DNA from 2 places in the Mesorhizobium sp. NZP2298 genome. Region 1 is predicted to be linked to the other one. Evidence: predicted binding sites of a transcription regulator. Region 1 holds the regulator's gene; the other holds the start of a gene.

What was found. Region 1 encodes PhoB, which activates phosphate uptake and scavenging genes when phosphate is short. Its sites were predicted from a motif close to TGTCATNNANCTGTCAT; they were not measured.
Region 2: the regulator PhoB is predicted to act here: its motif matches at 1,368-1,384, upstream of EB231_RS24975 (LTA synthase family protein).

What each region holds. Positions count from the first base shown of each region.
Region 1 is NZ_CP033365.1:1,516,318-1,520,617, forward strand. It holds gene pstB (phosphate ABC transporter ATP-binding protein PstB) at 1-577, shown strand, start outside; gene phoU (phosphate signaling complex protein PhoU) at 604-1,311, shown strand; gene phoB (phosphate regulon transcriptional regulator PhoB) at 1,433-2,122, shown strand; gene EB231_RS07375 (ROK family protein) at 2,391-3,635, opposite strand; gene xylF (D-xylose ABC transporter substrate-binding protein) at 3,907-4,300, shown strand, end outside.
Region 2 is NZ_CP033365.1:5,135,173-5,139,472, reverse strand. It holds gene EB231_RS24975 (LTA synthase family protein) at 1-1,329, opposite strand, end outside; gene fabD (ACP S-malonyltransferase) at 1,609-2,556, shown strand; gene fabG (3-oxoacyl-[acyl-carrier-protein] reductase) at 2,616-3,353, shown strand; gene EB231_RS24960 (acyl carrier protein) at 3,553-3,789, shown strand; gene fabF (beta-ketoacyl-ACP synthase II) at 3,824-4,300, shown strand, end outside.

The DNA of each region.
Region 1 (4,300 bases):
GACCGCCGAGGGCCAGGTGCTGCTCGACGGCCAGAACATTCTCGACCGCTCGCAGGACCTCAACCTGCTGCGCACCAAGATCGGCATGGTGTTCCAGAAGCCGACGCCCTTCCCGATGTCGATCTACGAGAACATCGCCTTCGGCGTCAGGCTCTATGAGAAGATCAGCAAGGCCGAGATGGACGGTCGTGTCGAGCAGGCGCTGAAGCGCGCCGCTTTGTGGACCGAGGTCAAGGACAAGCTCAATGCCAGCGGCCTCAGCCTGTCGGGCGGCCAGCAGCAGCGGCTGTGCATCGCCCGCACGGTGGCGGTGAAGCCGGAGGTCATCCTGCTCGATGAGCCGGCCTCCGCGCTCGATCCGCTGTCGACCGCCAAGATCGAGGAACTGATCGACGAGCTGCAGGCCGACTACACGATCGTCATCGTCACCCACAACATGCAGCAGGCGGCGCGCGTCTCGAAGCAGACCGCCTTCATGTATCTGGGCGAACTGGTCGAGTTCGACCGCACCGAGAAGATCTTCACGTCGCCTCGCGAGAAGCGCACGCAAGACTACATCACCGGCCGCTTCGGCTGATCGCACGCATTACGAGGACCAGGATCATGGCCGAACACACAGTCGCAGCCTTCGACGAGGATCTCGGACAGATCAGCAGGCTGATCAGCGACATGGGCGATCTCGCCGGCTCGATGGTCGGCGGCGCCACCAAGGCGCTGCTGAATTCCGACAACGCGCTGGCACAGCGCGTGGTCTCCGACGACGCCATCATGGATGCGCGCCAGCGCGAACTCGACGATCGCGCCATCACGCTGATCGCCAAGCGCCAGCCGATGGCAGACGATCTGCGCCATGTCGTCGGGTCGATCCGCATGGCTGGCGACCTCGAACGCATTGGCGACCTTGCCAAGAACATCGCCAAGCGCGTCGGCACCGTCGGTCTCACCGCAACGCCGCGCGACCTGTCGCATTCCATCGACGCCATGGCGCAGCTGGTGCTGATCCAGGTGCAGGGCGTGATCGAGGAGTATGCGGCGCGCGATGCCGCCGCGCTTGCGAAGCTGCGCGCCGACGACGAACGCATCGACGTCAAATACACCTCGGTGTTCCGCGAGCTGCTGACCTACATGATGGAGGATCCGCGCAACATCACCGCTTGCACGCATCTGTTGTTCTGCGCCAAGAATCTCGAACGCATCGGCGACCATGTGACCAACATCGCCGAGAACGCGTACTATGTCCTGACCGGCACGCAACTGCCCGCCAACCGCCCCAAACAGGACGAGACGGCGATGTCGGCGCCGGCGGCTTGAGCGTTGGAGCGGTTCATCGTTTCGCGGAAACGCCGAACCGCTCTATCTCTTTGTTTCACGCAATTCAGGATGGAAAACCGTTACATATTTTTCCCGGGATTGCTTTAGAGGTGACCAGTCAATGATCGCACCACGCATCATGGTGGTGGAGGACGAGGAGCCGCTCGGCGTGCTCCTCCGCTACAATCTGGAATCGGAAGGCTATCAGGTCGAGGTGGTAACCCGCGGCGATGAAGCCGAAATCCGGCTGCAGGAAAACGTGCCCGATCTTCTGGTGCTCGACTGGATGGTGCCGGCGGTGTCCGGTATCGAACTCTGTCGCCGGCTAAGAATGCGGCCCGAGACCGAACGGCTGCCGATCATCATGCTGACGGCGCGCGGCGAGGAGAGCGACCGCGTGCGTGGCCTTTCGACCGGTGCCGACGATTATCTGGTCAAGCCGTTCTCGACGCCGGAATTCATGGCGCGCGTCAAGGCGCTGCTGCGCCGCGCCAAGCCCGAAGTGCTGTCCAGCGTGCTCAAGGTCGGCGACATCGTGCTCGACCGTGAATCGCATCGGGTCTACCGCAAGAAGAGCGAGATCCGGCTCGGGCCGACCGAATTCCGCCTTCTGGAATTCATGATGCGCCATCCCGGCCGCGTGTTCTCGCGCAGCCAGTTGCTCGACAATGTCTGGGGTGAGACGATTTATATCGACGAACGCACCGTGGACGTGCATGTCGGCCGCCTGCGCAAGGCGGTCAACAATGGCCGCATGCCCGACGTCATCCGCACCATCCGTGGGGCAGGCTACGCGATCCGCGAGGATTAAAGGAGCGCTCAGCCGGCGCGAGTGCGAAAGATAATAACGGCAAACATCAATACGCCCGCGAAAACCAGCAAAGATGATGCCGCGACAACGGAAGTCCACGCGGCGACTTTCCACTGTCTCCTGCGTCGGCGTCGCTCCGATCACACGGCATGGATGTCGCGATTGCCGAAGCCGTCAATGGTTTGGGACGCTCAGTCAAGCGGTTGAGACGCGCAGTCACGGCGCCCGGCCGTGCCTTTCCGGAAGTCCAGGGCGTTCCGCGCGGGTTTCAGGCAACGCTCTTTCCAGCACTCCCTCTTGCCTGCGCGCCCGGCGCGAAGATCTCCTGATCGACGAAGGTCAGTGCGCGCATGGCGCAGCCCTCGCGGATCAGGGGGAGTTCGTTCGGTTCGGTGTCGAACGAAATCGATTTCGAGTGCTGGCCGCCGGCGGTCTGAGCAATCGCCTCGCGCAATGCCGGCTCGATCAGGTCGAAGGCGGCGGCGCTGACGCCGACCATGGCCACGGGTGCGGGATCGATCAGCGCGAACAGGCTGCCGAGGCCATAACCCAGTGCTTCGCCGGCCTTGCGATAGGCTTCGCGCTCGGGCCCGGCCCGTTCCCGTGCCGTCGTCGCCAGTGCCCGCATCTGCGTGTCGCTGACGTCGGCGACCGGTTCGGTGTCCTCGCCAAGCTGCCTGGCATTGCGCCAGATGGCGTAGTTGCCGGCATAGGCCTCGACGCAGCCGCGCCGCCCGCAGCGGCAGAGTGCGCCGCCTGGCCGATGGATCATGTGGCCGAACTCGCCACCCGACGAATGGGTGCCGGTGAACAGCTCGCCCTTCAGCACCAGGCCCATGCCGATGCCGTGCGACAAAAGGATGGCGATGAAGTCGTCGCGGTAGCGTTCGGGGTCGCGCCAGCGCAGCGCCACCGCCATCATGTTGCAGTCGTTCTCCATGGTGGCCGGGATGCCGAACTCGGCTTCCAGTATGTCGGCGAAGGCGATGTCGGTCTGCGGTGTGATCGGCGACCACAGCATGGCCCTGGCCTTGGTGTCGGTTATGCCCTGGATCGCCAGTGCGATACGGGCGACACTGCGCACGTCGATATCGGGATCCTCGAGGCGGCGCCGTACAATGGCGACGCATTCACCGATCAGCGCCTCGCGCGACATGGTCAGCGTGTCCAGCCGGCGCTGTTCCTCTGATATCACCTGGCCGGCATAGTCGATGACGGCGACGGACAGGAAATTCAGCGACAGCACGACGGTCATGATGGCCGCGGCCTCCGGGTTGAGGCCGAGGCCGACCTGTGGCCTGCCGCGTTTGAGCGTACCGGCCTCGCTCGGCTTGCCCTCGGCCAGGATGCCTTCGCCGATCAGGTCGGAAGAGATCGCCGATATGGTCGAATGGCTGAGGCCGGTGGTCGCGGCGATCTCGGTGCGCGAGGGTTGGCCGGCCCGGCGCACGGCCGCAATCACCATGGCGCGGTTGCGCCGGCGCAGATCGTCGTGGCGGATTCCGACCGACATACTTTCCCACATCCTCCCGGTCGCCGCGGTTCTTCCTGCCCCTCGAACACTGCCGGCAACTGGGGCAAATACTGGCAGAAGCGGCCGGTGCTGTCATTTATTTATTGCGGGGCTCGAAAAAAAGTCCGCGACACCTCAAGATCCATCAGAATCGATGTTGACAGCGTTCCGACGATGGATCAGTATTTTTTTTGAGGCTCGAAAAAATAGAGCCTCTGTGCCGGCCTTTGGGTCAGTTTGGTCGCGCCATACGCGGCGCAGGGAGGATATCATGAAGAGATTCACGGCCGCCATCCTGGCGGGTGTCGCCATGTCGCTGACGCTTGCGTCGGTCGCGCAGGCGAAGGACAAGGTTATCGGCGTTTCGTGGTCGAACTTCCAGGAAGAGCGCTGGAAGACCGACGAGGCCGCCATGAAGAAGGCGATCGAGGCCGCCGGCGACAAGTACATTTCCGCCGATGCGCAGTCCAATCCCGGCAAGCAGCTTACCGATGTCGAGAGCCTGATCTCGCAGGGCGCCAATTCGCTGATCATCCTGGCGCAGGATGCTTCGGCGATCGGCCCGGCGGTGCAGAAGGCACTGGACGAAGGCATTCCGGTCGTCGGCTATGACCGCCTGATCGAGAACAAGGACGTCTTCTACCTGACCTTCGACAACAAGGAAG
Region 2 (4,300 bases), 3.6 Mb from region 1:
CGGGTTGTAATAGCGGTTCGGTTCATAGGGGCCATGGTTCTGCAGGCTGACCGCGAAGAAGAACACCGGGTCGTCACTGGCGTCGGCTTCCCGGATGATCTCATCCGTCATCGCCGCGTCCGATGCCAGCGGTCCGCGCTTTTCCATGGGCGGCAGCGTTTCTTCCGACTTGAAATCGTTGAAACCGAAATCGGCGTATACCGCGCCACGGTTCCAGAACCAGTTGGTGCCCGGATGGATGGCGCGCGCCCGGTAGCCCTCACTCTTCAGGAAGGTCGCCATCGATGGTGTCGGCGTGCGCACATATTGCTGGTAGGGGATGCTGCCGGCCGGCAGGAAAGCGTTGGAAAAACCGGTCAGCGCCTCGAATTCGATATTTGCGGTCATGCCGCCGAATTCAGGCGAGAACATCGAACCGGAACGCAATGCCCGCACGGTGGGAATGGGATCCGGTGTGATGGTGACGCCGGGCAGCTTGGTCGGATCCCAGAAGGATTCGCTCATGACGACGATGATGTCTGGCTTTTCATTAGGCACCGAGGCCGTTATCTGCGGCCGGTCGATCGCCGCGATCGCCTTTTCCGTATAGCCCGGGGGGGCCGAGACATGGGCCATCGGCACGTTGAGCGCGAAGGCCAGCGCAAAGCCGTTGGAGGCGTAGTTTTCCTTCTGGTCCCACATGATCGGGATGATCTGCAGCCGATCCCTGGTCCATGAGAAGGTGGCGTAGTCCATGATCGATACGAAGAAGGCGAGCAGCGGCACCGCCAGCGTCAGCCGGGCAAGGCGACCCTTGTGGCTGAGCGCGGGAACCTTGCGGCGCCACAGCCGCCAGCCGTAGACGAGCAGCGACAGGCCCGCGACGATGCCGACGACCATGGCGAGCGCGGTCATCGGCCGTTCACGCACCAGGAGCGGCAACAGGGCGAAGATCTGGCGGGCGTAGAGGAAATCCGTCGGGTAGAGCGGATCGCCGAGATAATGCGATTTCTGGTGGCCGACAAAGGCCAGCGAGAGCGTCAATGGCGCGACAATCATCAGGCTCTGATGGCTGCGGCCGAGCACGGCGTCGAGGCCGATCAGCATCAGCGCGAACACGACGATGGTCGTCCAGCCCGGCTTGAGCGGCTGCAGGAAGAAGGAGACGGTGCCGGCAAAGTCACCGCGCACGATCAATTCGATGGTGAACACCAGGATGGTTGAGATCGCCAGGCTGATCAATCCGTAGCGGACGACCGGCCATGTCCGGCCCGGCAGATAGCCGGTGGACGGATCGTCTTCCAGGAACTGAGGCGCGGCTTTACCGGCGCGTTTCGAACTCTTTGCCACTTTAACTTCCCACCCAGCGACAACCCAAGTCACGCGATTGTCATATAATTGTCACGCAAAGCTAGCGCCTGTGGCGGAAATAAGAAGAGCCAGCGAACGATTCGTGAGCGGTTTTCATCAGGAGTGATCGCCAAAAAGCCCTTTCGGAACGGGCACTCGGCGCAGGGTTCGGGTCTGGGGACGGGCCGAGCCGGGCTTGACTTGGCGGGCTGCCTTGCGCCACAGGCAGGAAAAATTCGTGTTATCAGGCAAGCACAACCAGTCTTCGGGAGCCCTAGCATGGCCGTCGCATTCACCTTTCCGGGACAAGGCAGCCAGGCTGTCGGAATGGGCAAGGATCTTGCCGATGCCTTTCCGGAGGCGCGCAGGATCTTCCAGGAAGTCGACGACGCGCTTGGCGAGAACCTGTCGAAGCTCATCTGGGAAGGTCCGGAAGAGACGTTGACGCTGACCGCCAATGCGCAGCCGGCACTGATGGCGGTTTCGCTGGCTGCCGTGAGGGCACTGGAAGCGCGCGGTTTCTCGCTGAAGGACAAGGTCGCCTATGTCGCCGGCCATTCGCTGGGCGAATATTCGGCCCTTGCCGCCGCCGGCTTTGTTTCCGTCGCCGATGCAGCCCGACTGCTGCGCATTCGTGGCAACGCCATGCAGGCGGCGGTGCCGGCCGGCGAGGGCGCCATGGCGGCGATCATCGGACTGGAGCAGGCGGATGTCGAAGCCGCCTGCACCGAGGCCGCGCAAGGATCCGGCAAGGTCTGTCAGATCGCCAACGACAATGGCGGTGGCCAGTTGGTCATCTCCGGCGCCAAGGCCGCGGTCGAACTGGCGGCGAAACTGTGCACCGAAAAGGGCGCCAAGCGGGCGCTGATGCTGCAGGTCTCGGCGCCCTTCCATTCTGCCTTGATGGCGCCGGCGGCGAACGTCATGCGCGACGCGCTCGCCGGGGTGGCGAAGAACGCGCCGGCGGTCCCCGTGGTGTCCAACGTCACTGTGACCCCGACCGGCGATCCGGATGAGATCGCCCGGCGCCTGGTCGAGCAGATAACCGGCCGCGTGCGTTGGCGCGAAACGGTGGAATGGTTCGGCGCCAACGGCGTCGCGACGCTTTACGAGGTCGGCGCCGGCAAGGTGCTGTCGGGCCTGGCACGGCGCATCAACCGCGATATCGCTACATCGGCTGTCGGCACGTCGGCCGATGTTGAGGCGGCACTGGCCGCACTCGCATAATACACTGGCGATTTGACCCCTTCCGTGTGAAGGGTGTTTTCTCAGATCAGGAGACAAAAATGTTCGAACTGACCGGCCGCAAGGCGCTCGTCACCGGCGCATCGGGAGGCATCGGCGAGGCGATCGCCCGCGTGCTGCATGCGCAAGGCGCCATTGTCGGCCTGCACGGCACCCGCATCGAGAAACTCGAGACACTGGCCGCCGAACTCGGCGACCGGGTAAAGCTGTTTCCGGCCAATCTGGCGAATCGCGACGAGGTCAAGGCGCTTGGCCAGAAGGCGGAGGCCGATCTCGAAGGCGTCGACATCCTCGTCAACAATGCCGGCATTACCAAGGACGGGCTGTTCGTGCGCATGTCGGACGCCGACTGGGACAGCGTGATCGAAGTCAATCTGACCGCCGTTTTCCGGCTGACGCGCGAACTCACCCATCCGATGATGCGCCGCCGCCATGGCCGCATCATCAACATCACCTCGGTGGTTGGTGTCACCGGCAATCCCGGCCAAACCAACTACTGCGCCTCCAAGGCCGGGATGATCGGCTTCTCCAAGTCGCTGGCGCAGGAGATCGCCACCCGCAACATCACCGTCAACTGCGTTGCCCCGGGCTTCATCGAATCGGCGATGACCGACAAGCTCAACGACAAGCAGAAAGAGGCGATCATGGCGGCGATCCCGACGCGCCGCATGGGATCGAGTGTTGAAGTGGCGTCCGCCGTCGCCTACCTCGCCTCCAACGAAGCCGCCTACGTCACCGGGCAGACCATCCATGTCAACGGCGGCATGGCCATGATTTGACCAGACATGGCGGGGTTGTGAAAAGACACCATTTCACCTTGGACCTCGGCCATTTTTCGTGTAATGCGGCCCGCAACCCGGCGGTTCGGGCAAAAACCGGTCCGTAGCCGTTGCGTTTCCGGCAGGACCATCTTTCAGCTTGATTAGCGGCATTCTGCCCGCTAACGAAGACAGACAAACAAAAGACGAGGATGCCCAAATGAGTGACACCGCAGAGCGCGTCAAGAAGATCGTCATCGAGCACCTTGGCGTCGATGCCGACAAAGTGACGGAGCAGGCGAGCTTCATCGATGATCTGGGCGCTGACAGCCTCGATACGGTCGAACTCGTCATGGCGTTCGAAGAAGAGTTTGGCGTCGAGATTCCCGACGACGCGGCCGAGACCATCCTGACCGTCGGCGATGCGGTGAAGTACATCGACAAGGCTTCGGCCTGACGCTTTCCGCAGTCATCACCGGGGAGGACCTGCGATGAGGCGTGTCGTCGTCACGGGCCTTGGGTTGTTGTCGCCGTTCGGCATGGGCTTTGAGCACAGCTGGAAGGAACTTCTGACCGGCCGCAGCGCCGCCAAGCGCATCACCGAGTTCGAGGTGGAGGATCTTGCCTGCAAGGTCGCCCACGTCATTCCGCGTGGTGACGGCAGCAATGCTACCTTCAATCCCGAAGCCGTGCTCGAGCCTAAGGAATTGCGCAAGATCGGCGACTTCATCCTGTACGGGATTGCCGCCGCCGACGAGGCGCTGAAGGATTCCGGCTGGGAGCCCAAGACGCATGAGGAGCAGTGCGCCACCGGCGTGCTCATCGGGTCCGGCATTGGCGGCATCGAGGGCATCGCAGAGAACGCGATCATCCTCAAGGAGCGCGGTCCGCGCCGCATCAGCCCCTTTTTCATCCCTGGCCAGATCATCAATCTTGTCTCTGGCCAGGTTTCGATCCGGCACGGGCTG